Regions from separate parts of the Streptomyces sp. NPDC000134 genome, predicted to be linked through region 1. Evidence: riboswitches for the same ligand, from Rfam matches in the RefSeq annotation. Region 1 holds a riboswitch; each other region holds the start of a gene.

The links. A riboswitch is a leader RNA that binds a small molecule or an ion and turns the genes downstream of it on or off. The one in region 1 is predicted to bind cyclic di-AMP.
Positions count from the first base shown of each region.
Region 2: another riboswitch for cyclic di-AMP. It lies ahead of ACFY32_RS14030 (C40 family peptidase); the one in region 1 lies ahead of ACFY32_RS27250 (M23 family metallopeptidase).
Region 3: another riboswitch for cyclic di-AMP. It lies ahead of ACFY32_RS23770 (M23 family metallopeptidase); the one in region 1 lies ahead of ACFY32_RS27250 (M23 family metallopeptidase).

Region 1 covers NZ_JBIAZN010000021.1:14,925-22,708, forward strand. Annotated here, with positions in the region: gene ACFY32_RS27230 (MFS transporter) at 432-1,856, shown strand; gene lhgO (L-2-hydroxyglutarate oxidase) at 1,902-3,257, shown strand; gene trmB (tRNA (guanosine(46)-N7)-methyltransferase TrmB) at 3,271-4,134, shown strand; gene ACFY32_RS27245 (PrsW family intramembrane metalloprotease) at 4,174-5,511, shown strand; gene ACFY32_RS27250 (M23 family metallopeptidase) at 5,519-6,598, opposite strand; cyclic di-AMP (ydaO/yuaA leader) riboswitch at 6,611-6,769, opposite strand; gene ACFY32_RS27255 (PP2C family protein-serine/threonine phosphatase) at 7,003-7,784, opposite strand, start outside.
Region 2 covers NZ_JBIAZN010000008.1:120,936-128,719, forward strand. Annotated here, with positions in the region: gene ACFY32_RS14015 (helix-turn-helix transcriptional regulator) at 1-587, opposite strand, end outside; gene ACFY32_RS14020 (ATP-binding protein) at 805-1,272, shown strand; gene ACFY32_RS14025 (DUF6328 family protein) at 1,317-2,009, opposite strand; gene ACFY32_RS14030 (C40 family peptidase) at 2,133-2,606, opposite strand; cyclic di-AMP (ydaO/yuaA leader) riboswitch at 2,610-2,831, opposite strand; gene ACFY32_RS14035 (urease subunit gamma) at 3,443-3,745, shown strand; gene ACFY32_RS14040 (urease subunit beta) at 3,757-4,068, shown strand; gene ACFY32_RS14045 (urease subunit alpha) at 4,061-5,782, shown strand; gene ACFY32_RS14050 (urease accessory UreF family protein) at 5,782-6,456, shown strand; gene ureG (urease accessory protein UreG) at 6,640-7,323, shown strand; gene ACFY32_RS14060 (urease accessory protein UreD) at 7,320-7,784, shown strand, end outside.
Region 3 covers NZ_JBIAZN010000016.1:80,728-88,511, forward strand. Annotated here, with positions in the region: gene ACFY32_RS23755 (GNAT family N-acetyltransferase) at 1-3, opposite strand, end outside; gene ACFY32_RS23760 (HPr family phosphocarrier protein) at 181-462, shown strand; gene ACFY32_RS23765 (GntR family transcriptional regulator) at 637-1,332, opposite strand; gene ACFY32_RS23770 (M23 family metallopeptidase) at 1,571-2,347, opposite strand; cyclic di-AMP (ydaO/yuaA leader) riboswitch at 2,360-2,522, opposite strand; gene ACFY32_RS23775 (M16 family metallopeptidase) at 2,714-4,102, opposite strand; gene ACFY32_RS23780 (pitrilysin family protein) at 4,099-5,448, opposite strand; gene ACFY32_RS23785 (DNA topoisomerase IV subunit A) at 5,755-7,784, shown strand, end outside.

The sequences.
Region 1 (7,784 bases):
AAATAGGCAGGAGAGATTTTCAGCCAAATCGTGATCGTGGAGCGGAGTTCGAACACGCTCCGTACAGGCCGGCGGGCGACCGGACCGCGTACGGTCCGGGAGACGGGACTCGCCTCCCGGACCGGTCCGCCGCCCGCGGGGATGAAGGCGACGGTGTCCCCCAGCCCACTGGATTCAGTACAGCGGGCCGACCCACGCACGGCCATGGAACCGCTCCCGGGGTGGCCTGACCAGAGCGCACGGACAGGCGCACGGCCACACATCGGGAGCACACGGCAACGGTGCGTACTGACCCCGTACCTCAGTACGGACCACAATCCCGCCATCCGGAAGAATGCCCCTTAACGCTTGGGATGCGGCGAACTACGCTGGGTTTACGAATGCCGCGTGGTTATGCCAGCGCGGCAGCCGTCTGTGTCGAGGGGTGGCGCATGTCCAGGGAGCAACGCGGGCCGAACGAGAAACTCGGCGCCGTTCTCGCCCTCGCGGGAATCTCCAACGCGGGCCTCGCGCGACGCGTCAACGATCTTGGCGCCCAGCGCGGGCTGACGCTTCGCTACGACAAGACATCGGTGGCGCGCTGGGTGTCGAAGGGCATGGTGCCGCAAGGCGCGGCCCCGCACCTGATCGCCGCCGCCATCGGCCAGAAGCTCGGCCGCCCGGTGCCGCTCCACGAGATCGGCCTGGCGGACGCGGACCCCGCCCCCGAAGTGGGCCTCGCCTTCCCCCGGGACGTCGGCCAGGCGGTGCGCACGGCGACGGAGCTGTACCGGCTCGACCTGGCCGGCCGCCGCGCGGGCTCCGGCGGCATCTGGCAGTCGCTCGCGGGGTCCTTCGCGGTGAGCGCCTACGCGACGCCCGCCTCCCGGTGGCTGATAACCCCGGCCGACAGCTCGGTGGCGCGCGACACGAGCCCCGTCGAGGGCTCCGGCACACCGCTCAAAGTCGGCCACAGTGACGTGCAGAAGCTGCGGGAGGCCGCCGAGGACGCGCGGCGCTGGGACTCCAAGTACGGCGGCGGCGACTGGCGTTCCTCCATGGTCCCCGAGTGCTTACGGGTGGAGGCGGCGCCCCTGCTGCTCGGCGCCTACTCCGACGAGGTCGGCCGCGCCCTGTTCGGCGCGGCGGCCGAGCTGACCCGGCTGGCGGGCTGGATGGCCTTCGACACCGGCCAGCAGGAGGCCGCCCAGCGCTACTACATCCAGGCGCTGCGCCTGGCCCGCGCGGCGGCCGACGTCCCCCTCGGCGGGTACGTCCTGGCATCGATGTCGCTCCAGGCGACCTACCGCGGCTTCGGTGACGAGGGCGTCGACCTCGCGCAGGCCGCCGTGGAGCGCAACCGTGGCCTGGCCACCGCCCGCACCATGAGCTTCTACCGCCTGGTGGAGGCACGGGCGCACGCACGCGCGGGCGACGCCCAGGCGGCCGGCGCCGCGCTGAAGGCGGCCGAGAGCTGGCTGGAGCGGGCCCGCCCCGGCGACAGCGACCCGAGCTGGCTCGGCTTCTACGGCTACGACCGCTTCGCCGCCGACGCCGCCGAGTGCTACCGCGATCTGAAGGCCCCCCGCCAGGTCCGCCGCTTCACCGAGCAGGCGCTGTCCCAGCCCACCGAGGAGTTCGTCCGCTCGCACGGCCTGCGCCTGGTGGTGTCGGCCGTCGCCGAGCTGGAGTCGGGCAACCTGGACGCCGCCTGCGAGCAGGGCGTACGCGCGGTGGAGGTGGCCGGGCGGATCTCCTCCGCGCGCACCACCGAGTACGTCAAGGACCTCCTGCACCGCCTGGAGCCGTACGGCGACGAGCCCCGCGTGGTGGAGCTGCGCGAGCGGGCCCGCCCGCTGCTGGTCGCACCCGCCTGACCCGGCCGGGCGCTCTTCGGGTTTGCGGGCGTTGTCAGTGGCGCAGTGCACTATCGGACCCGGGAGGTGGAGCAGGTGCGGCCGACAAGCGGATACGACTGCGACGTGCTGGTGATCGGCGGCGGGATCGTCGGCCTGTCGACGGCGTACGCGATCACCCGTGCCGCGCCCGGCACCCGGGTCACGGTGCTGGAGAAGGAGCCGGGCCCGGCCCGCCACCAGACCGGGCGCAACAGCGGTGTGATCCACAGCGGCATCTACTACCGTCCGGGCTCCCTCAAGGCCCGCTTCGCGGTGCGGGGCGCCGCCGAGATGGTCAAGTTCTGCGCGGAGTACGGCATCCCGCACGCCGTCACCGGCAAGCTGATCGTCGCCACCGAGCGCGCCGAGCTGCCCCGCCTGCACGCCCTGGTGCAGCGCGGCAGGGAGAACGGCATCCCGGTGCGCGAGCTGGGCACCGCCCAGATCGCGGAGTACGAGCCGGCGGTGCGGGGCCTGGCCGCGATACACGTCGCGACCACCGGCACCTGCGACTACGTGGCGGTCGCCCGGCAGTTGGCCGACGCCTCGGGCGCGGAGATCCGCTACGGCAGCCAGGTCCTGCGCGTCGACCGCCGGCCCGGCCTCGGCGTCGCCGTCCGCACCCGGTCCGCGGAGGTGATCCGCGGCCGGGTCATGGTCAACTGCGCGGGGCTGCACTGCGACGAGATCGCCCGCGCCACCGGCGACGACCCGGGGATGCGGATCGTCCCGTTCCGCGGCGAGTACTACGAGCTGGCCCGCCCCGAGCTGGTGCGGGGACTGGTGTATCCGGTGCCGGACCCGGCGTTCCCGTTCCTCGGCGTGCACCTCACCCGCGGCATCGACGGCAGCGTCCACCTCGGGCCCAACGCGGTCCCGGCCCTGGCCCGCGAGGGATACGGCTGGGGCGTGATCAGACCCCGCGAGCTGGGCGCCACGCTGGCCTGGCCGGGTTCCTGGCACATCGCCCGCCGGCACTGGCGGTACGGCGGCGGGGAGCTGCGCCGCTCGCTGTCCAAGGCGGCGTTCACGGCGGCGGTGCGCAGGATGCTGCCCGAGGTGACGGAGGACGACCTGGTGCCGGCGCCCGCTGGGGTGCGCGCCCAGGCGGTGCTGCCCGACGGCACCCTGGTCGACGACTTCCTGATCCGGGAGACCCCCCGCGCGGTGCACGTGCTCAACGCCCCGTCGCCGGCGGCCACCGCCGCGCTGCCCATCGGCCGGGAGGTGGCCCGCCGGGCACTGACCGCGCTCGCCGACGACCGCGTGCCGTCCGGCGCCCCCTCCGGCGGCCCGCCCCGCGTCCCGTCGCACGGCCCCGCCGCCCCGCCCCACGGCCCCACCGGCGGGCCGTCCGGCGGCCCGCCGGACGGCCCGTAAAATCGGACGCATCGTGTCTGAGCACCCGCACCCCACTCCCCAGTCCGCCGCGTCCGCCGCGTCCGCCGGGTCCCCCGGGCCCGCCCGGTCCCCCCGTCCCAAGGGCGAGCCGCGCTTCCCCGACGGGCCCGCGCCCGATCCCGCCGGTTCCCACTTCGAGCGGCGCATCCGCAGCTTCCAGCCCCGGCGCAGCCGGGTGACCGCCGGCCAGGCGGACGCCCTGCGCAGGCTGTGGCCGGCCTGGGGACTGGACATCGACGGACAGCGGGTCCTGGACCTCGCCGAGCTGTTCGGCAACGACCGCCCGGTGGTGCTGGAGATCGGCTTCGGCATGGGCGAGGCCACCGCCGAGATGGCCGCCGCCGACCCCGGCACCAACATCCTCGCCGTGGACGTGCACACCCCCGGCCAGGGCAATCTGCTGGCGCTCGCCGACCGCGCGGGCCTGGACAACGTCCGGGTGGGCAACGGCGACGCGATCATCCTGCTGCGCGAGATGCTCGCCCCCGACTCCCTGGCCGGGCTGCGGGTCTACTTCCCCGACCCCTGGCCGAAGAAGCGGCACCACAAGCGCCGCCTGATCCAGCCCGAGTTCCTGACACTGGCCGCCACCCGGCTCGCGCCGGGCGCGCTGGTGCACTGCGCGACCGACTGGGAGCCGTACGCCGAGCAGATGCTGGACGTCCTCACCGCGCACCCCGCGTTCGAGAACACCCGGCCGGAAGGAGGTTTCGCACCGCGTCCCGCGTACCGTCCGCGGACCCGTTTCGAGGGCCAGGGACTGGAGAAGGGACATGTGGTGAACGACCTGCTCTTCCGCCGCGTACCCCACCCGGTGGATCATCGACACCAGGACCAGCCCCCCACCGGCGCCTGAAGCCCCGGGCGGCGCCCCCGTCTCGTCAGGATCGATGCCGTGGTCACTCCCCCCTGTCCCGCACCCCCCGGCGGACCCCCCGGCGACCCGCCCCGCGGCGCGCGTCCGCACTGGTGGCAGCGCCCCTGGGTGCGGTACGGCGCCCTGACCACCCTGCTCGCCCTGTCCGGGCTGGTGATCCTCGCCCTGGTGCGCGAGCAGACCGGCACCCAGGGCTTCCTGGTCGGCCTGGGGCTGGCCGTGCTGCCGGTGCCGCTGCTGCTGGCCGCCTTCCGCTGGCTGGACCGGGTGGCGCCCGGCCCCTGGCGGAACCTGGTGTTCTCCTTCGCCTGGGGCGCCTGCGCGGCGGCCCTGATAGCGATCGTCGCCAACAGCTTCGCCACCCGCTGGATCGCCACGGCCACCGCCGACCCGGCCTCCGCCGACACCCTGGGCGCCACCGTGATAGCGCCGGTCGTGGAGGAGTCCGCCAAGGCCGCGGCCGTGCTGCTGGTCTTCCTCTTCCGGGGACGGGACTTCACGGGAATCCTCGACGGAGTGGTGATAGCGGGCGTGACCGCGACCGGCTTCGCGTTCACCGAGAACATCCTCTACCTGGGCAACGCCTTCGGCACCGACCAGCTCACCGGCGACACCGGCATCGCCTCCGTCACCGCGGCGACCTTCTTCGTCCGCGTCGTCATGTCGCCGTTCGCGCACCCGCTGTTCACGGTGCTCACCGGCATCGGCTTCGGCCTCGTGGCGCTGCGCCCCGGCGGCCGGGGGCCGCTGCGGGTGCTGCTGCCGCTCACCGGCCTGCTGCTCGCGATGGGCACGCACGCCCTGTGGAACAGCTCCTCGTCCCTCGGCCAGTACGGCTTCCTCGCGGTGTACGCGACGTTCATGGTGCCCGCGTTCGCGCTGCTGACCTGGCTCGCCGTCTGGACCCGGCAGCGCGAGCTGGTCACCGTGCGCGAGGAGTTGCCCGTCTACGCGGCGGCCGACTGGCTGGGCCCCACCGAGCCGTACGCGCTGGGGTCGATGCGGGCGCGGCGCATCGCCCGCGGGTACGCCCGCCGGTACGCCGGGCGGGCGGCGGCGCGGACGGTCGCCCAGTACGAGGCGTACGCGACCTCGCTGGCGTTCCTGCGGCACCGGGCCCGGCGCGGCCGGGCGGGCGCCGACTTCGCCGTACGGGAGCGGGAGCTGCTGCTGGAGCTGTGGCACCGGCGCGGGATCGCCCGTCCGGCGCTGGACCACGCGGCCCGCGCCACGGCCCCGCCGGTGCCGGTGACCGCGCCGCCCTGGCCGGTGCACGGGGCCTACGGGCAGCCGGTGCGGTACCACCCGTACCAGCCGTACGCCCCGTACCAGCCGTACGCCTCGTACCGTCCGTGACCTCGGGTCAGGGGGTGAGGCCCTTGCTCCGGAACCAGGCCATCGGGTCGATGCCGGAGTCGGCACCGCCGGGGTGGACCTCCATGTGGAGGTGGGCGCCGGTGACGTTGCCGGTGGCGCCGACGCGGCCGATGACGTCGCCGGTGCTGACCTTCTGGCCGACGCCGACGCTGATCGAGGACTGGTGGCAGAACCAGATCTCGGTGCCGTCGTCGAGGGTGAGGATCGTGCGGTAGCCGTAGGACCCGGCCCAGCCGGCCTCGGTGATGGTCCCGGTGTGCACGGCCTTGATCAGCGTGCCGGTGGGCGCGGCGAAGTCGAGGCCGGTGTGGTGGCCGGAGGACCAGTAGGGGCCGGCCTGCCCGAAGGTGGAGGTGATGGTGTACGAGGAGGTCGGCAGCGCGTACTGCTCGGCCAGCGCGGCGAGCCGTTCGGCCTCGGCCTTCTTCGCGGCCTCTTCCGCCGCCTTCTTCTTGGCGGCGGCGGCCTCGGCCGCGGCCTTCTTCTCCGCCTCGGCGACCGCTGCCGCGGCCTTCTTCTCGGCTTCGGCGGCGGCTTCGGCGGCGGCCTTGCTCTCGACCTGGTCCTGCTGCTGCTCGGCCTGGGCCATGATCCGGGCGCGCAGCGCCTCGCCGGCGGTGGTGCCCTGCCCGTTGTCGGCGGTGGCGACGCCGACGCTGCTGAGCGGCGCGGCCGTCGCCGCGGCGGCCTGCTTCCCCTCGTCGTCGGAGATGAGGGAGGCGACGTTCGGCAGGTCCGGCATGGAGATCGACACCGGCGCCTTGCCGGTCTGCGCGCTGGCCATGCCGCCGGCGCCGACGGCGGCTATGACACCGACGCCGAGGACGGTGGAGCTGCGGGCGAGCCCGCCGCGCTGCTTGGCGACGCGGTGCCGGCCGCGCACGGGGCGCAGGGAGTCCGCGGTGGGGTTCCACTCCTCGGCCGAGCGGAGAGGACCGTCGAGGGGGCCGTCGAACGGACCGTCGAACGGGCCGTCATCGGTGCGGAAGTCGCCGTAGCCGAAGGTCTCGGTACTCCGCTGGGTCGGCACGAACGGGGCCTCGGGGGCAGGCCGGTTGGACGCCACGTGGGCGTGCTCCTTTCCTTCCGTCTCCGCCTACCGGGTTAGCTGACGGGTTCGGAGCGGGAAGGTCTCCTACGCGCGTATACGTGCCGTGTGGGCCACAGCCGTATACGCCCGATTCACCCCAAGGTGGTGGTTCCCCGGTTCCCTCGCGGGATTCGGCGCGTGCGCGCGGAGCCGCCTTCTGTGACGGCTGGGACGACCGCGCTGCGTTATCGAACGTTAATAGACCCGGGGCTCGTATTCCAAGCTGTTCCTCTTGATCATTAACGATTCCGACACGGACCAAGGCCGTACCGACGGCGAAACCAGGGCGACCTGACCCCCGATCACCACTCCCGCCCGGCCTGACGGTTCATCAGTTGTTATGCGGACGGCGGTCGCGCCGTCACCGACCGTGACCGGGGTCACGGCCGTCGCACGGCGAGCAGCGCCATGTCGTCGGCCATGCCGCCCCCGGAGTGCCGCCGTACGTCCTCGGCGAGCGCGTCGAGGAGGTCGGCGGGGTGCCGGAAGGCGCGGCCGGCCAGCCGTGCCTCGGGGTCGTAGAACACGCCCCGCGCGTCCCGGGCCTCGGTCACGCCGTCGGTGTAGAGCAGCAGCGTGGCCCCGCCGGGGAACGCGGCCTCCTCGGCCCGGTCGGGCCAGACGCCGAGTTCACCCATGCCGAGCGGCAGCGCGGCCTCCCGGGCGGCCAGCGCGTCCAGGGTGCCGTCGGCGTACAGCAGCAGGGGCGGCGGGTGGCCTCGGTTGACGATCCGGACGGTGCCGTCGCCGTGCGGGAGTTCGGCGAGGACGGCGGTGGTGAAGCCCTCGAAGGCGTCCAGCCCCTCGCGCCGGGTGCCCTCGCGGGCCAGCGCCCGTTCCAGCTTCTGGGCGACCGCCTCCAGCGTCGACTCCTGCTCGGCGGCCTCCCGGAACGCCCCGATCACCACGGCGACGGCGGCGACCGCGCCCATGCCCTTGCCGCGCACGTCGCCGACGACGAGCCGGATGCCGTACGGGCTGTCCTGCACGGCGTACAGGTCGCCGCCGATGAAGGCGTCGGCCTGCGCCGCCTCGTAGCAGGCGGCGATCTCGAAGCCGCCGATCCGTTCGGCGGGCTCGGGCAGCACCGCGCGCTGGGCGGCCTCGGCGATCTCGCGGGCGGAGGCGAGCCGTTCGCCGGTGCGGCGGACGAAGGAGTTGA
Region 2 (7,784 bases), on a different contig from region 1:
AGCCGATCGAGCTGGCGGGACATCACTTCCGGCCCGCCCACCTCCCGGCGCAGCACGGCCTCGTCCAGGACGGCGCTCAGCTCCAGCGGAGCCCCGGAGCGCAGCACGTTCTGCCGGGCCAGCCGCACCTCCACCAGCGCGTCCAGCCGTTCCTCGGAGAGCCCGTCCACGGCGGCCCGGGTGACCTCACGGGCGTACTCCGCGGTCTGGAGCAGCCCGGGGACGACGGTGGTCTCCAGCGTGCGCATCGCGTTGGCCTGGGACTCCAGGCTGATGAAGTCCCGGTACGTCGGCGGCAGCACCCCGCGGTAGGCGTGCGACCAGTGCTGCCGCTCCCCGCGGTCCTCCGAGCCCGCCAACACCAGGAGCAACTCCCGTAACTGGGGGTCGACCACGCCGTAGGCGTCCAGCAGCAGCCGTACGTCGGCGGGCTTGGCGCCGCTCGTGCCGGTCTCGATCCGGCTCACCTTGGACTGGTGCCAGCCCACCAGCCGGGCCGCCTCACCGCTGGTGATGCCCGCCGTCGTGCGCAGGGCGCGCAGTTCGGCGCCCAGCTTGCGGCGGCGCACCACCGGACCGTGCTGCATGGACCCCCACTCCCTTACTCCTTATGAGCCGCCGGAAAACGGTCTCGCGTCGCAGAGTTCACCGCTTCGAGCGACAGATATATGCATCTCTTGGTGGATCGCCACCCGTTACCGGGACGGTGATGGCACTCTGGCGACGAAGCACCAGTCCGGGACCGTACTCGAACCATCCGCTCCGTGTCGGACCGCGGTCCCGGCGGAAAGGGACGACCTCGCCATGGCAGACCATCTGGAAGCATCCGTCACTCTGCCGAGCGATCCAGCCTCGGTCTCCGCCGCCCGGACGTACGCGGTCGGCACGCTCACGGAGTGGGGGATGCCGTCGGACACGCAAGTGTCGGACACGGTCCGGCTGATCGTCTCGGAGCTGGCGGCCAACGTGGTGCAGCACACCCTGGGGCTGTCGCCGACCTTCACGGTGCATCTGGCGCTGGACCGGGACGAGAGGCTGTTCATCGGTGTCACGGACAGCCACCCCGGTCTGCCCAAGCGGCTCCCCGCGGCCGTCCAGCAGGACAACGGGCGGGGGCTGGTCATCATCCGCTCCCTCACCGCGGAGTGCGGGGGCCGGTTCCGGGTCCGCCCCACCCGCGGGGGCGGCAAGACGGTCTCGGTCGAACTCCCCTGGTCCGGCCCGCCCGCTCCGGTCCCGGCGAGAGGCCGCGGGAACCGCCGGCGGGCCTGAGGGACACGGCGTCCCGGGCCGGGCGGACGCATGGCCTGCCGCCGTCAGCGGGAGCGGGTGACCGGCGTCCGCCGGGCCGGCACCGGGCGGGACCGGGCGCGGCGGGCGGGGGCCGGGACGCGACGCGGTGCCCGGGGGGCGACCCGCGTGGTGGTATGGGGGGACGCCTCCGAGGCGGCGTTCGAGGGCGCGTTCGGGGCGGCGTCCGAAGAGGTTTCCGCGGACCCCGTCGAGGCGGTCCCGGCACCGCGGTCGGCGGTCAGCCCGGCGCGGCGGACCAGCCGGGGCAGCAGCCCCCACAGCCCCAGGCACGCCAGCAGCGTCGCCGCCCCCGCCGCCAGACCGCCGGCCCGGCCGGTCGTGACGTCCACGACGAGCAGCACGGACCCGGTGAACGCGAAGACCAGGACGCCCAGGCCGGCCGAGGCGAGCCGGGAGGAGACCTGCACGATGCGGGGCTTGGCGCCCTGCTGGAACAGCGAGCGGTGCAGCGCGGCCGGCGCGGTGAACAGCGTCGCGGCCAGCACCACCAGCAGCAGCGTCGCGACGTAGACGGCCCGCTGGAACGTGTCGAGTTCCGTGAAGCGCGAGGTGAAGGCCAGCGACAGCAGGAACGCGAAGAGGATCTGCACCCCCGTCTGGGTGACCCGCAGTTCCTGGAGCAGCTCCACGAAGTTGCGGTCGGCGCGCTGGAGCGGCGTCTCGTTGCGGGCGGTACAGGGACGGTGGTCGGCCATGCCGAACGGGTAACCGCTCGGGCGCGTGTCAAGCCCCCGAGCGGCCCCTACAGGCCCGTACGCGGCCCCGCGACCGTCCGCGACGGTGCGGCGGTCACCTGCGGCCGTACGGGCCCGGCCGGATCACTTGACCCGGCCGTACCAGACGCTCCTGGTCCAGATCTTCTGCAGGCGCACCACGTCCCCGGTCTTCGGGGCGTGCCAGATCTTGCCCTTGCCGGCGTAGATGCCCACGTGGTAGACGCTCCGGCCGGAGTGGAAGAACACCAGGTCCCCGGCCTTGCGGTGGCCGGCGGAGATGTGGCGCGTCTTGTTGTACTGCTGGGCCGCCGTGCGGGGCAGCTTCTTGCCGGCCTTCTTGAACGAGTACAGCGTCAGCCCGGAGCAGTCGAACCGGGACGGCCCGGTGGCCCCGTAGCGGTACGGGGCGCCCTTCTTGGAGGCCGCGATCTTCAGCGCCTTCGTCGCAGGGGCGGCCGCGGCGGCCTCGGCGGCGATGCCGGGAACCACGATCGAGCCGCCGACGGCGGCGATGGTGAGGGCCGAGGCCGTACCGGCACGGGCCATGAGCGACGGGACACGATTGAGCGCAGTCATGCGCAACCCTTCGTCAGCCGCCTGTGAAGGATGACCTGTCGGATTCGGGCTGGCGAAGTTGCCCGGCCGCACGAGTGCGGCTTCACCCCAAGGGCTGCTCGGCCCGGCGCCTTCCGCGGAAGACGGCCGTACCGGCGACCCGTCATGCTCGGGTCCTCCACTCCTGCCGATCCACTCCTGTCGACCGGTCATCCGGGCGGCGGCAGGACTCGGCGTCCGCCCGGATCGCCCCGCCGCTGCGGCGGGGTCTTGTCGTCAGTCAGGGATCTTGACGCACTTACGTCCGAAATTCCCAACGGAACCGGGGATTTGTGTTGTTACTCACCACTCACCCGTTCGGGTGGAAGTCGCTCTGTTCGACCCGGCGGCGCGGCGGCCGGGGCTCCCCGGACCAGCGGCGGAGCGGCTCTTCGCGCTGGTGGGGCACGCGCGTCGCGCAAGCCGGAGGGGCCCGGAGAACGGCGTGTGCGTACGCCGAAAGGCCGTACCCCGTTCGGCCCTGACCGCCCCCGATCCGGACACCCCGCGCGGCGGTCCGGGCGGGCGCCGCGCCAACTGCCGCCGGACGGCGGCGGGGTGCCCCCCCGGCACGCCGCGCCGCCGACCGGAGCGGGCCGTCCCGACGTCACAGATGACGTACCGGCGGCTCCGGGTCAGGTCCAGGCAAAAGGACTATCAAGAAGTAACCCGGAGCAACGGACCTTGATCATTACTGGGTTAACGTGACCGAAACGCGGCGCAACTAGCCTGCGGACCCGGTCACCTGCGACTTCTCCCCGGTGGCCGCGCGGCAGCCGGACCCGTCGCGGTCCGGTGCGAAGACTGTGAGGTGGGACGTGCAACTGACCCCGCACGAGCAAGAGCGGCTGCTCATCCATGTGGCGGCCGACGTCGCCGAGAAGCGCCGGGCCCGAGGGGTGAAGCTCAATCACCCCGAGGCGGTCGCCCTCATCACCTCGCACGTCCTGGAAGGCGCCCGGGACGGCCGCACGGTCGCGGAACTGATGGCCTCCGGACGCCGGTTGCTCACCCGTGACGACGTCATGGAGGGCATCCCGGAGATGATCCACGACGTCCAGGTCGAGGCCACCTTCCCGGACGGCACCAAGCTCGTCACCGTCCACGACCCGATCGTCTGAGGGGGAACGCCGTGATTCCCGGAGAGATCCTCTTCGCCGACGGGCCGATCGTCTACAACGAGGGCCGCGAGGTCACCCGGCTGACCGTCCTCAACGCCGCCGACCGGCCCGTGCAGGTCGGCTCGCACTACCACTTCGCCGAGGCCAACCCCGGCCTGGACTTCGACCGCGCCGCGGCGCGCGGCAAGCGGCTCGACATCCCCGCCGGCACCGCCGTCCGGTTCGAGCCCGGCATCCCCGTCGACGTCGGACTCGTCCCCCTCGCGGGCGCCCGGACCGTGCCCGGACTGCGCGGGGAGACCGGAGGTGCCCTCGATGCCTGAGATCTCCCGCCCCGCCTACGCCGACCTGTTCGGCCCCACCGCCGGCGACCGCATCCGGCTCGCCGACACCGACCTGCTGATCGAGATCGAGGAGGACCGCTCCGGCGGCCCCGGACACTCCGGCGAGGAGGCCGTGTTCGGCGGCGGCAAGGTCATCCGCGAGTCCATGGGCCAGTCCCGGGCCACCCGCGCCGAGGGCACCCCCGACACCGTCATCACCGGCGTGGTGATCGTCGACCACTGGGGCATCATCAAGGCCGACGTCGGCATCCGCGACGGCCGGATCACCGGCATCGGCAAGGCCGGCAACCCCGACACCATGGACGGCGTCCACCCCGACCTCGTCATCGGCCCCGAGACCGAGATCATCGCCGGCAACGGGCGAATCCTGACCGCCGGTGCCGTCGACGCGCACGTGCACTTCATCTGCCCGCAGGTCGCCGACGAGGCGCTCGCGTCCGGCATCACCACCCTGGTCGGCGGCGGTACCGGACCGGCCGAGGGCTCCAAGGCGACCACGGTCACCCCCGGGCCCTGGCACCTCGCCCGGATGCTGGAGGCGATGGAGGCCTACCCCGTCAACGTCGGCCTGCTCGGCAAGGGCAACACCGTCTCCCACGAGGCGATGCTCTCCCAGATCCGGGGCGGCGCGGTCGGCCTGAAGATCCACGAGGACTGGGGCGCGACGCCCGCCGCCATCGACGCGGCCCTCACCGTCGCCGACGCCACCGGGGCGCAGGTCGCCATCCACACCGACACCCTCAACGAGGCCGGTTTCGTGGGCGACACGCTCGCCGCGATCGGCGGGCGCGGCATCCACGCCTACCACACCGAGGGCGCGGGCGGCGGTCACGCGCCCGACATCATGACCGTGGTCTCCGAGCCGCACGTGCTGCCCAGCTCCACCAACCCGACCCGGCCGTTCACCGTCAACACCGTCGAGGAGCACCTCGACATGCTGATGGTCTGCCACCACCTCAACCCGGCCGTCCCCGAGGACCTCGCCTTCGCCGAGTCCCGCATCCGGCCCTCCACCATCGGCGCCGAGGACGTCCTCCACGACCTCGGCGCGATCTCGATCATCTCCTCCGACTCCCAGGCCATGGGCCGCGTCGGCGAGGTGATCATGCGGACCTGGCAGACCGCGCACGTGATGAAGCGGCGGCGCGGCGCGCTGCCCGGCGACGGCCGGGCCGACAACCACCGCGTCCGTCGCTATGTCGCCAAATACACGATCAACCCGGCCCTGGCGCAGGGCATGGCCCGCGAGATCGGCTCGGTGGAGACCGGCAAGCTCGCCGACCTCGTGCTGTGGGAACCGGCGTTCTTCGGCGTCAAGCCGCTGCTCGTCATCAAGGGCGGGCAGATCGCGTACGCGCAGATGGGCGACGCCAACGCCTCCATCCCCACCCCGCAGCCGATCCTGCCCCGGCCGATGTACGGGGCGATCGGCCGCGCCCCGGCCGCCAACTCGGTCAACTTCGCCACCGCCTCGGCGATCGAGGACGGGCTGGCGGAGAGGCTGGCGCTCGGCAAGCGGTTCGCGGCGATCGACTCCACGCGCGGCGTCACCAAGGCCGACATGCGGGAGAACGACGCGCGGCCCGAGGTGCGCATCGACCCCGACAGTTTCGCCGTGTACGTCGACGGCGAGCTGGTCGAGGCCGCGCCCGCCGCCGAACTGCCCATGGCCCAGCGCTACTTCCTCTTCTGATGTCCAGGGCAGCGCTTCTCGTCCTGGCCGACGGCCGCTTCCCCGCCGGCGGGCACGCGCACTCCGGCGGCGCCGAGGCGGCGGTACGGGCGGGGCACATCACCGGCGCCGGGGAACTGGAGGAGTTCTGCCGGGGCAGGCTGCACACCACCGGGCTGGTGTCGGCCGCGCTCGCCGCGTCCGCCGCGCTCGGCGTGGACCCGGCGCGACTGGACGCCGCCGCCGACGCGCGCACCCCCTCGCCCGCCCTGCGGGGCGCGGCCCGCAAGCTGGGCCGGCAGTTGCTGCGGGCCGCGCGGGCGACCTGGCCGTCCGCCGAACTCGACGCCCTCGCCCGGGACTTCCCCAAGGGCGCCCACCAGCCGGTGGTGCTCGGGCTCACGGCCCGCGCGGCGGGGCTCGGCGCGGCGGACGCGGCGTACTGCTCGGCGTACGAGAGCGTCGGCGGGGCGGCCTCGGCGACGGTGCGGTTGCTGAGCCTCGATCCGCTCGACGCCACGGGCGTGCTGGCGCGACTGGCACCGGAGGTCGACCGGGTGGTGGACCGGGCGGTGTCGGCGGCGCGGGGAGCCGTCGACGAGGGGCCCGAGACGCTGCCCGGCGCGTCCGCGCCGCTGCTGGAGATCCTCGCGGAGGCCCACGCCGGGTGGCCCGCACGACTGTTCGCGTCCTAAGGCGACGTCCCCGGCCCGTCCCCTCCGACCCGTCCCCTGCCCGTCCCTCCGGCCCGTCCCCTGCCCGTCCCCCCGGCCCGTCCCTGCCCGTCCCCACCGGTCCCGCCCCCCCGGGGCCCGTCCCCGTCCGCCCCGCCCGTCCCCCCGCCCCGGACGGGCCACCCACCTTGAGGAGCCGTTCCCATGCATCTCGACCACTCCCACTCCGGCCCCGTCGCCCTCAGCGCCGACGCCCGCCGGCCCGACGGCACCCGGCGGGCGCTGCGGATCGGGCTCGGGGGACCCGTCGGGTCCGGCAAGACCGCCACCGTGGCGGCGCTCTGCCGGGCGCTGCGCGAGGAGCTGTCCCTGGCGGTCGTCACCAACGACATCTACACGCGCGAGGACGCCGAGTTCCTGCTCCGGGAGGCCGTGCTGCCGCCCGAGCGGATCAGCGCGGTGGAGACGGGGGCCTGCCCGCACACCGCCATCCGGGACGACATCTCCGCCAACCTGGAGGCCGTCGAGGACCTGGAGGACGCGGCCGGCCCGCTGGACCTGATCCTCGTCGAGTCCGGCGGCGACAACCTCACCGCCACCTTCTCCAAGGGCCTGGTCGACGCGCAGATCTTCGTCATCGACGTCGCCGGCGGCGACGACATCCCCCGCAAGGGCGGCCCCGGGGTCACCACCGCCGACCTGCTCGTCGTCAACAAGACCGACCTCGCCCCGTACGTCGGCTCCGACCTCGCCCGGATGGCCGCCGACGCCAAGGCGCAGCGCGGCGAACTGCCCGTCGTCCTTCAGTCGCTGCGCCAGGAGACCGGCGTCCGGGACGTGGCCGACTGGGTGCGCGCCCGGCTCGCCGACTGGACGGCCCCGGCGTGACGGCCGCCGTCGCCGCCACCGCCCGCATCGACGCCCGCCCCGACGGACGGGGCGGCACCTGTCTGCCGGTGCTGACGGGCGAGGGCCCCCTCGCGCCGCGGCGGACCCGGGGCGCGGCCGGCGAGGCGTCCGTCGTGCTGGTCGGGGCGATGAGCGGACCGCTCGGCGGCGACCGCCTCCGGGTGGAGGCCGAGGTCGCCGAGGGCGCCAGGCTGCGCGTCGGCTCCGCGGCGGCCACCCTCGCCCTGCCCGGCCAGACCAAGGACGAGGCCCGCTACGACGTCCGGCTCACCGTCGCCGACGGCGGCGAACTGCGCTGGCTGCCCGAGCAGTTGATCTCCGCCGCCGGCAGCGACCTGCACGTCACCACCCGGGCCGACCTCGCGCCGACGGCCCGCCTGGTGCTGCGCGAGGAACAGGTGCTCGGCCGGACCGGTGAGGAGCCGGGCCGCCTCACCAGT
Region 3 (7,784 bases), on a different contig from region 1:
CATGGGCCCCAGAGTACGGCTCGCGTACGACAACGGCGCGAGGCAGTCTGTGGGAGGGCGGGGCCAAGCCGAGGCCGCGGTCCGACCCGCCCGCCGGCGCGCGGCACCGGCCGCTCCGGGCACTCTTCACCGTATGGGAAACTGGTCTAGACAACCCTGAACACCGAAGGGCAGCAACACATGGCTGAGCGCCGCGTCAACGTCGGCTGGGCCGAGGGTCTCCACGCCCGCCCCGCCTCCATCTTCGTCCGAGCCGCCACGGCCACCGGCGTCCCGGTCACGATCGCCAAGGCCGACGGCAACCCCGTCAACGCGGGCTCCATGCTGGCCGTCCTGGGCCTGGGCGCCCAGGGCGGCGAGGAGATCGTCCTCGCGTCGGACGCCGAGGGCGCGGACGCCGCCCTGGACCGTCTGGCGAAGCTGGTCGCCGAGGGGCTCGAGGAGCTTCCCGAGACCGTCTGAGCCGGATCGCCTGAAATGGGCGGAGCCGTGCCGACCTCTTCCGGTCGGCACGGCTCCGCCTTTTTCGCGCCGGGCTCCCGAATATGCTTTCGGCATCGTCTTGAGAAGCGGCGGCAAAAGGGCAGCAAAAATAACCCCCGGAGAATTACTCCCTCTTTGTATACGGCGTCCGTGTTAATGGCGCAGGCTCGGCGTGTTTACTGGATGTTGCGAGTTCCTCACACGCTCCGCCCGGTCGGCACCGGGACCGAAGCGCAGCCGGTGGACCGCCGTCGACCGCTCGGCGTGCAGCGCGGTGAGCGACCGCGCACGCTCGCCGTCGCCGCGGGCCACCGCGTCGACGATCGCGCCGTGCTCGGCCCAGGAGTCGACCGGGCTGGCCGGCGCGTCCACGGCGTACATCCAGGCGATGCGGTGCCGCAACTGGGTCAGCGTGGCGGTCAGGGCGGCGCTGCCCGCGGCCTGGGCGAGCGTCTCGTGGAACCAGCCCCCCAGGGAGCGCAGGTCCTCGCTGTGGCCCCGCCTGGCCCGCTCCTGCCCCAGTCTGACCAGGCCGCGCAGCACTTTGAGGTGGGCCTCGGTGCGGCGCTGGGCGGCCCGCGCGGCGCCGAGGGGCTCCAGCAGCAGGCGCATCTCCAGTAGGTCGGCGGCCTCCTGCTCGGTCGGTTCGGCCACGCACGCGCCCGCGTGCCGCCGGGTCACCACGAAGCCCTCCGCCTCCAGGGTGCGCAGCGCCTCGCGCACGGGGACGCGGGAGACGCCGTAGCGGCGGGCGAGCAGTTCCTCGGTGAGCCGGCTGCCGCGCTCGTAGACACCGGCGACGATGTCGTCCCGGATCGCCGTGCATACCGAGTGCGCCGGAATACGCATGACCGACCTCCGCCTTAATCCCCGTGAAACGTCGGCGATTGACGCCTGTTCAGCGACTCTATGGCAGTGCGCGGGAATTTCCGACGGGCATCCGGAATCCATGGATATTTTTTGGACAGCGGGACGCCGGAAAGGGCGGGCGTAGCGGGGTCACGGGAAGCGCCCGGGAACGCCGAAAGCCCCGGCTCTCTGGGGAGGAACCGGGGCTGCGTGGAGGGGGGTGGCGGTGCCGGTGGCGTCAGACGTCGACGCCGTGGGAGCGGAGGTAGGCCACGGGGTCGATGTCCGAGCCGTACTCCGGGGAGGTGCGGGCCTCGAAGTGCAGGTGCGCCCCGGTGACGTTGCCGGTGGCGCCGGAGAGGGCGATCTGCTGGCCGGGGGTGACGGTCTGGCCCACCGACACCCCGATGGACGACAGATGTCCGTACTGGGTGTACGTACCGTCATGCATCTTGATCACGACTTGATTGCCGTACGCACCGCCCCAGCCGGCCTCGACGACGGTACCGGCCCCGACCGCGTGGACGGAGGTGCCGGACGCCGCGTGGAAGTCGATCCCGGTGTGGCTGCCGGAGGACCACAGGCCGCTGCTGGCCTGGTAGGCGGTCGACACGTAGGAGGCGCTGATCGGCGCCACATAGGCGGTCAGGCGCTTGCGCTCGGCCTCCCGGGCGGCGCGCTCCTTGTCCTCGCGGGCCTGCTGGGCGGCCTTCTCGGCCGCTTCGGCGGCCCGTTCGCGCGCCGCCTCCTCGGCCGCGCGCTCGGCGGCGGCCTCTTCGGCGGCCAGGCGCTGGGCGGCGGCCTGGGCGTCTATCTGCTCGGCTATGGAGTCGCCGATGGTGACGACCGGGGTGAGGCCGGTCTGCTCGGGGGCGGGCTCGGCGGCCAGGGCCGGGGCCGCGAGGGTGCCTACCACTCCGGTGGTGGCGAGGGCCGCGACGCCCGCCGCGCGGGCGGTGGTGCGGTGCAGCCGGCCGGGCCGGCGGTGCTTGCCGGTGGCGCGCGTGAACGCCATGTACGGGCTCGTCCTTTCCTTCCCTCTCGCCTACCGGGTTAGCTGACGGGTTCGGAGCAGGAAGGTCTCCTACGGACCCCCTCGCTGGGCGCGGGCGTCCGATTCACCCCAGGGACTGCGGTGGGTCCCCGGCTCCCCTGGCTCGCGCCGTACGGGGACTCGGCGATGGCTGTCCGGTGCCGCGGGTGCGGCGCACTGCCTGACGGACAGCCCGGAAGACGCTAAGCGGGCCCGCGTTCAATTCCCAAACGCAACAGACGTTTTGTAGCGCATCCCACAGCCCAGAGGGGCAACCTCTCCCCCAATCCGGACAAAAGGCGGCCCCGGCGACACGAGGGTCACCGGGGCCGTAAGGCGCGCCTGGCGCTACTCGGCCGCCACCACGGTGACTTCGCCGATGCCGAGGGCCTCGACGGGCTCCTTGATCCTGGCCGCGTCGCCGACCAGGACGGTCACCAGGCGGTCGACCGGGAAGGCGTTCACGACCGCCGCGGTGGCCTCGACCGTGCCGGTCGCGGCGAGTTGCTGGTACAGCGTCGCCTGGTAGTCGTCGGGCAGGTGCTGCTCGACCTGGTCGGCCAGCGTGCTCGCGACAGCCGCCGCGGTCTCGTAGCGCAGCGGCGCCACGCCCACCAGGTTCTGCACGGCGACGTCGCGTTCGGCGTCGGTGAGGCCCTCGGCGGCGAGCGTGCGCAGCACCGTCCACAGGTCCTGGAGGGCCGGTCCGGTGTTCGGCGTGTCCACCGAGCCGCTGATGGCGAGCATCGCGGTGCCGGTGCCGTCCGGCGCGGAGCGCAGCACCTGGCCGAACGCCCGGACGCCGTAGGTGTAGCCCTTCTCCTCGCGCAGGACGCGGTCCAGGCGGGAGGTGAGGGTGCCGCCCAGGCAGTACGTGCCGAGCACCTGGGCGGGCCAGACGCGGTCGTGGCGGTCCGGGCCGGTGCGGCCGATCAGCAACTGCGTCTGCACGGCGCCGGGCCGGTCCACGATGACGACCCGGCCGGTGTCGTCGGCGGTCACCGACGGCACGGGCCGGGGCTCGGCCGCCGAGCCGGTCCAGGCGCCGAGCGTGTCGGCGAGCAGCGCGTCGAGGTCCAGGCCGGTGAGGTCGCCGACGACCACGGCGGTGGCGGTGGCCGGGCGGACGTGCTTCTCGTAGAAGGCGCGTACGGCCGCGGCGTCGATGTTCGCCACCGTCTTCGCGCTGCCCTGGCGGGGACGCGACATCCGCGAGTCCGCCGGGAACAGCTCCTTGGACAGCTCCATGGCGGCCCGGCGCCCGGGGTTGGCCAGCTCGTGCGGGATCTCGTCCAGCCGGTTGCGGACCAGCCGCTCGACCTCGCTGTCGGCGAAGGCGGGCGCCCTGAGGGCGTCCGCGACCAGGCCGAGCGCCTTGACCAGGCGGGAGGCCGGCACCTCCAGGCTGAGCCGTACGCCGGGGTGGTCGGCGTGCGAGTCGAGGGTGGCGCCGCAGCGCTCCAGCTCGGCGGCGAACTCCTCGGCGGAGTGCTTGTCCGTGCCCTCCGAGAAGGCCCGCGCCATGACGGTGGCGACGCCGTCGAGACCGGCCGGCTCGGCGTCCAGCGGGGCGTGCACGAGGACCTCGACGGCGACGACCTGCTGGCCGGGGCGGTCGCAGCGCAGGACCGTCAGCCCGTTGGGCAGCGTGCCGCGCCCGGGGGCGGGGAACGCCCAGGGCTTGGGCTCGCCGGCCTGCGGCTGGGGGTGGAACTCCATGGGGGCCAGCTCGGTCACTTGGCCTCCTCCTCGGTCTCGTCGGTGGCGTCGGCGTCGGCGGCTTCGGGCGCGGTCGGCTCGTAGACGAGCACCGCGCGGTTGTCGGGCCGCAGCCGGGCCTTGGCGACCTCCTGGACCTCTTCCGCGGTCACCTCCAGGACCCGTCCCACCGCGCCGAGGGCGAGCTGCGGGTCGCCGAACAGGACGGCGTACCGGCACAGTTCGTCCGCGCGGCCCGCGACCGTGCCCAGGCGGTCCAGCCACTCGCGCTCCAACTGGGCCTGGGCGCGCTCCATCTCCTCGGCGGTGGGCCCCTCCTCGGCGAAGCGGGCCAGCTCCTCGTCGATGGCGGCCTCGATGACCGGCACCTCGACGTCGCCGGAGGTCTTCACGTCCAGCCAGCCCAGCGAGGGCGCCCCGACCAGGCGCAGCAGGCCGAACCCGGCGGCCACCGCCGTACGGTCGCGGCGCACCAGCCGGTTGTAGAGCCGGGAGGACTCGCCGCCGCCGAGGACGGTGAGCGCGAGGTCGGCCGCGTCGCAGGCGCGCGTGCCGTCGTGCGGCAGGCGGTAGGCGGCCATCAGGGCACGCGCGGGGACCTCCTCCTCGACGACCTCGCGCAGTTCCTCGCCGATGATGTCGGGCAGCGTGCCGTCCCGGGGGGCGGGCTTGCCGTCGTGCGAGGGGATGGAGCCGAAGTACTTCTCGATCCACTCCAGGGTCCGCTCGGGGTCGATGTCGCCGACCACCGACAGCACCGCGTTGTTCGGCGCGTAGTAGGTGCGGAAGAACGCGCGGGCGTCCTCCAGGGTGGCCGCGTCGAGGTCGGCCATGGAGCCGATCGGCGTGTGGTGGTAGGGGTGGCCCGCCGGGTAGGAGAGGGCGGTGAGCTTCTCGAACGCGGTGCCGTAGGGCACATTGTCGTAGCGCTGGCGGCGTTCGTTCTTGACGACGTCGCGCTGGTTCTCCATCGACTCCTCGTCGAGGGCGGCCAGCAGGGAGCCCATGCGGTCGGCCTCCAGCCAGAGCGCGAGCTCCAACTGGTGGGCGGGCATGGTCTCGAAGTAGTTGGTGCGCTCGAAGCTGGTGGTGCCGTTGAGCGAGCCGCCCGCGCCCTGCACCAGTTCGAAGTGGCCGTTGCCCTTGACCTGGGCGGAGCCCTGGAACATCAGGTGCTCGAAGAGGTGAGCCAGACCCGTGCGTCCCTTGACCTCGTGGCGGGAGCCGACGTCGTACCAGAGGCACACCGCCGCGACCGGGGTCAGGTGGTCCTCGGAGAGCACCACGCGCAGGCCGTTGGCCAGGCGGTGCTCGGTCGCTGTCAGGCCGCCGGAGCCTGCCTCGGCGGTGGCCGTGTGACCCATGGGCATGTACGTCCCTTCGATCGCGGAAACCTAGACGGATTCACTGTGCTGGTTCACCGGTCGGAACCGCGCCATTCCTGCCGGTCCTGCCACTGTATGCAAGCGCGCGGACGACCGGCGCGGTTCCCGGTGCCGCTACGCCCAGAGCGAGAACGCGGATACCGGGTCGGCGGGCCCGAGGGCGTACCCTGCGGGCAGCACCGGGCCGACTGCCCGCGACGGGTCCTGGTCGGTCGCTGTCAGTGCCGCGGTCCACAATGGACCGCGTCAGATCACCGTTCACGCTTCAGCAAGGAGCCGGCAGCGATGGCCCGCCGCAGTACGAAGACCCCGCCGCCCGACGACGCGTACGAGGAGAAGATCCTCGACATCGACGTCGTCGACGAGATGCAGGGCTCGTTCCTCGAGTACGCGTACTCGGTCATCTACTCGCGTGCCCTGCCGGACGCCCGGGACGGCCTGAAGCCGGTGCACCGCCGCATCGTCTACCAGATGAACGAGATGGGCCTCCGGCCCGAGCGCGGCTACGTCAAGTGCGCCCGGGTCGTGGGCGAGGTGATGGGCAAGCTCCACCCGCACGGTGACGCGTCCATCTACGACGCCCTGGTGCGCATGGCCCAGCCGTTCTCCATGCGGGTGCCCCTGGTCGACGGCCACGGCAACTTCGGCTCGCTGGGCAACGACGACCCGCCGGCCGCCATGCGGTACACCGAGTGCCGGATGGCCGAGGCGACCAGCCTGATGACGGAGTCCATCGACGAGGACACCGTCGACTTCGCCCCCAACTACGACGGCCAGGAGCAGGAACCGGAGGCCCTCCCCGCCGCCTTCCCGAACCTGCTGGTCAACGGCGCCTCGGGGATCGCCGTCGGCATGGCGACGAACATGCCGCCGCACAACCTGCGCGAGGTGATCGCCGCCGCCCGCCACCTGATCCGGCACCCGAGCGCCGACCTCGACGCCCTGATGAAGCACGTCCCGGGCCCGGACCTGCCCACGGGCGGCCGGATCGTGGGCCTGCCCGGCATCCGGGACGCCTACGAGACCGGCCGCGGCACCTTCAAGATCCGCGCGACGGTGTCCGTGGAGACGGTGACGGCCCGCCGCAAGGGCCTGGTCGTCACCGAGCTGCCCTTCACGGTCGGTCCGGAGAAGGTGATCGCCAAGATCAAGGACCTGGTCGGCGCGAAGAAGCTCCAGGGCATCGCCGACGTCAAGGACCTCACCGACCGCGAGCACGGGCTGCGCCTGGTCATCGAGATCAAGAACGGCTTCGTGCCGGAGGCGGTCCTGGAGCAGCTCTACAAGCTGACGCCGATGGAGGAGTCCTTCGGCATCAACAACGTCGCCCTGGTGGACGGCCAGCCCCTCACCCTGGGCCTGAAGGAGCTGCTGGAGGTCTACCTCGACCACCGCTTCACCGTCGTACGCCGCCGCAGCGAGTTCCGCCGGAGCAAGCGGCGGGACCGCCTCCACCTGGTGGAGGGCCTGCTCACCGCGCTGGTCGACATCGACGAGGTGATCCGGCTCATCCGCTCCAGCGAGAACTCCGCGCAGGCCAAGCAGCGCCTGATCGAGCGGTTCTCGCTGAGCGACGTGCAGACCCAGTACATCCTGGACACGCCGCTGCGCCGCCTGACCAAGTTCGACCGCATCGAACTGGAGGCCGAGCAGGACCGGCTGAACGCGGAGATCGAGGAGCTGACCCGGATTCTCGACTCGGACGCCGAGCTGCGCAAGCTGGTCTCGACGGAACTGGCGGCGGTGGCCAAGAAGTTCGGCACCGACCGCCGTACGGTGCTGCTGGAGTCGGCCGCGACGCCCGCCGCCGTACCGCTCCAGGTCGCCGACGACCCCTGCCGGGTGCTGCTGTCCTCCACCGGCCTGCTGGCCCGCACGGCGAACGGCGGGCCCCTCGCCTCCGACGCCAAGCGCGTCAAGCACGACGTGATCGTCTCCGCGGTGCCGGCCACCGCGCGGGGCGAGATCGGCGTGGTGACCTCCTCCGGGAAGCTGCTGCGGATCAACGTCGTCGACCTGCCGCAGCTCCCCGAGGACATGGCGACGGCGAACCTGGCGGGCGGCGCGCCGCTGGCGGAGTTCGTCTCCCTGGAGGACGACGAGACGGTGATCTGCCTGACCACCCTCGACGAGTCGTCCCCGGGCCTCGCGCTCGGCACCGAACAGGGCGTCGTCAAGCGGGTGGTGCCCGACTACCCGGGCAGCAAGGACGAGCTGGAGGTCATCACCCTCAAGGAGGGCGACCGGATCGTCGGCGCGGTCGAGCTGCGCACCGGCGACGAGGACCTCGTCTTCATCACGGACGACGCGCAACT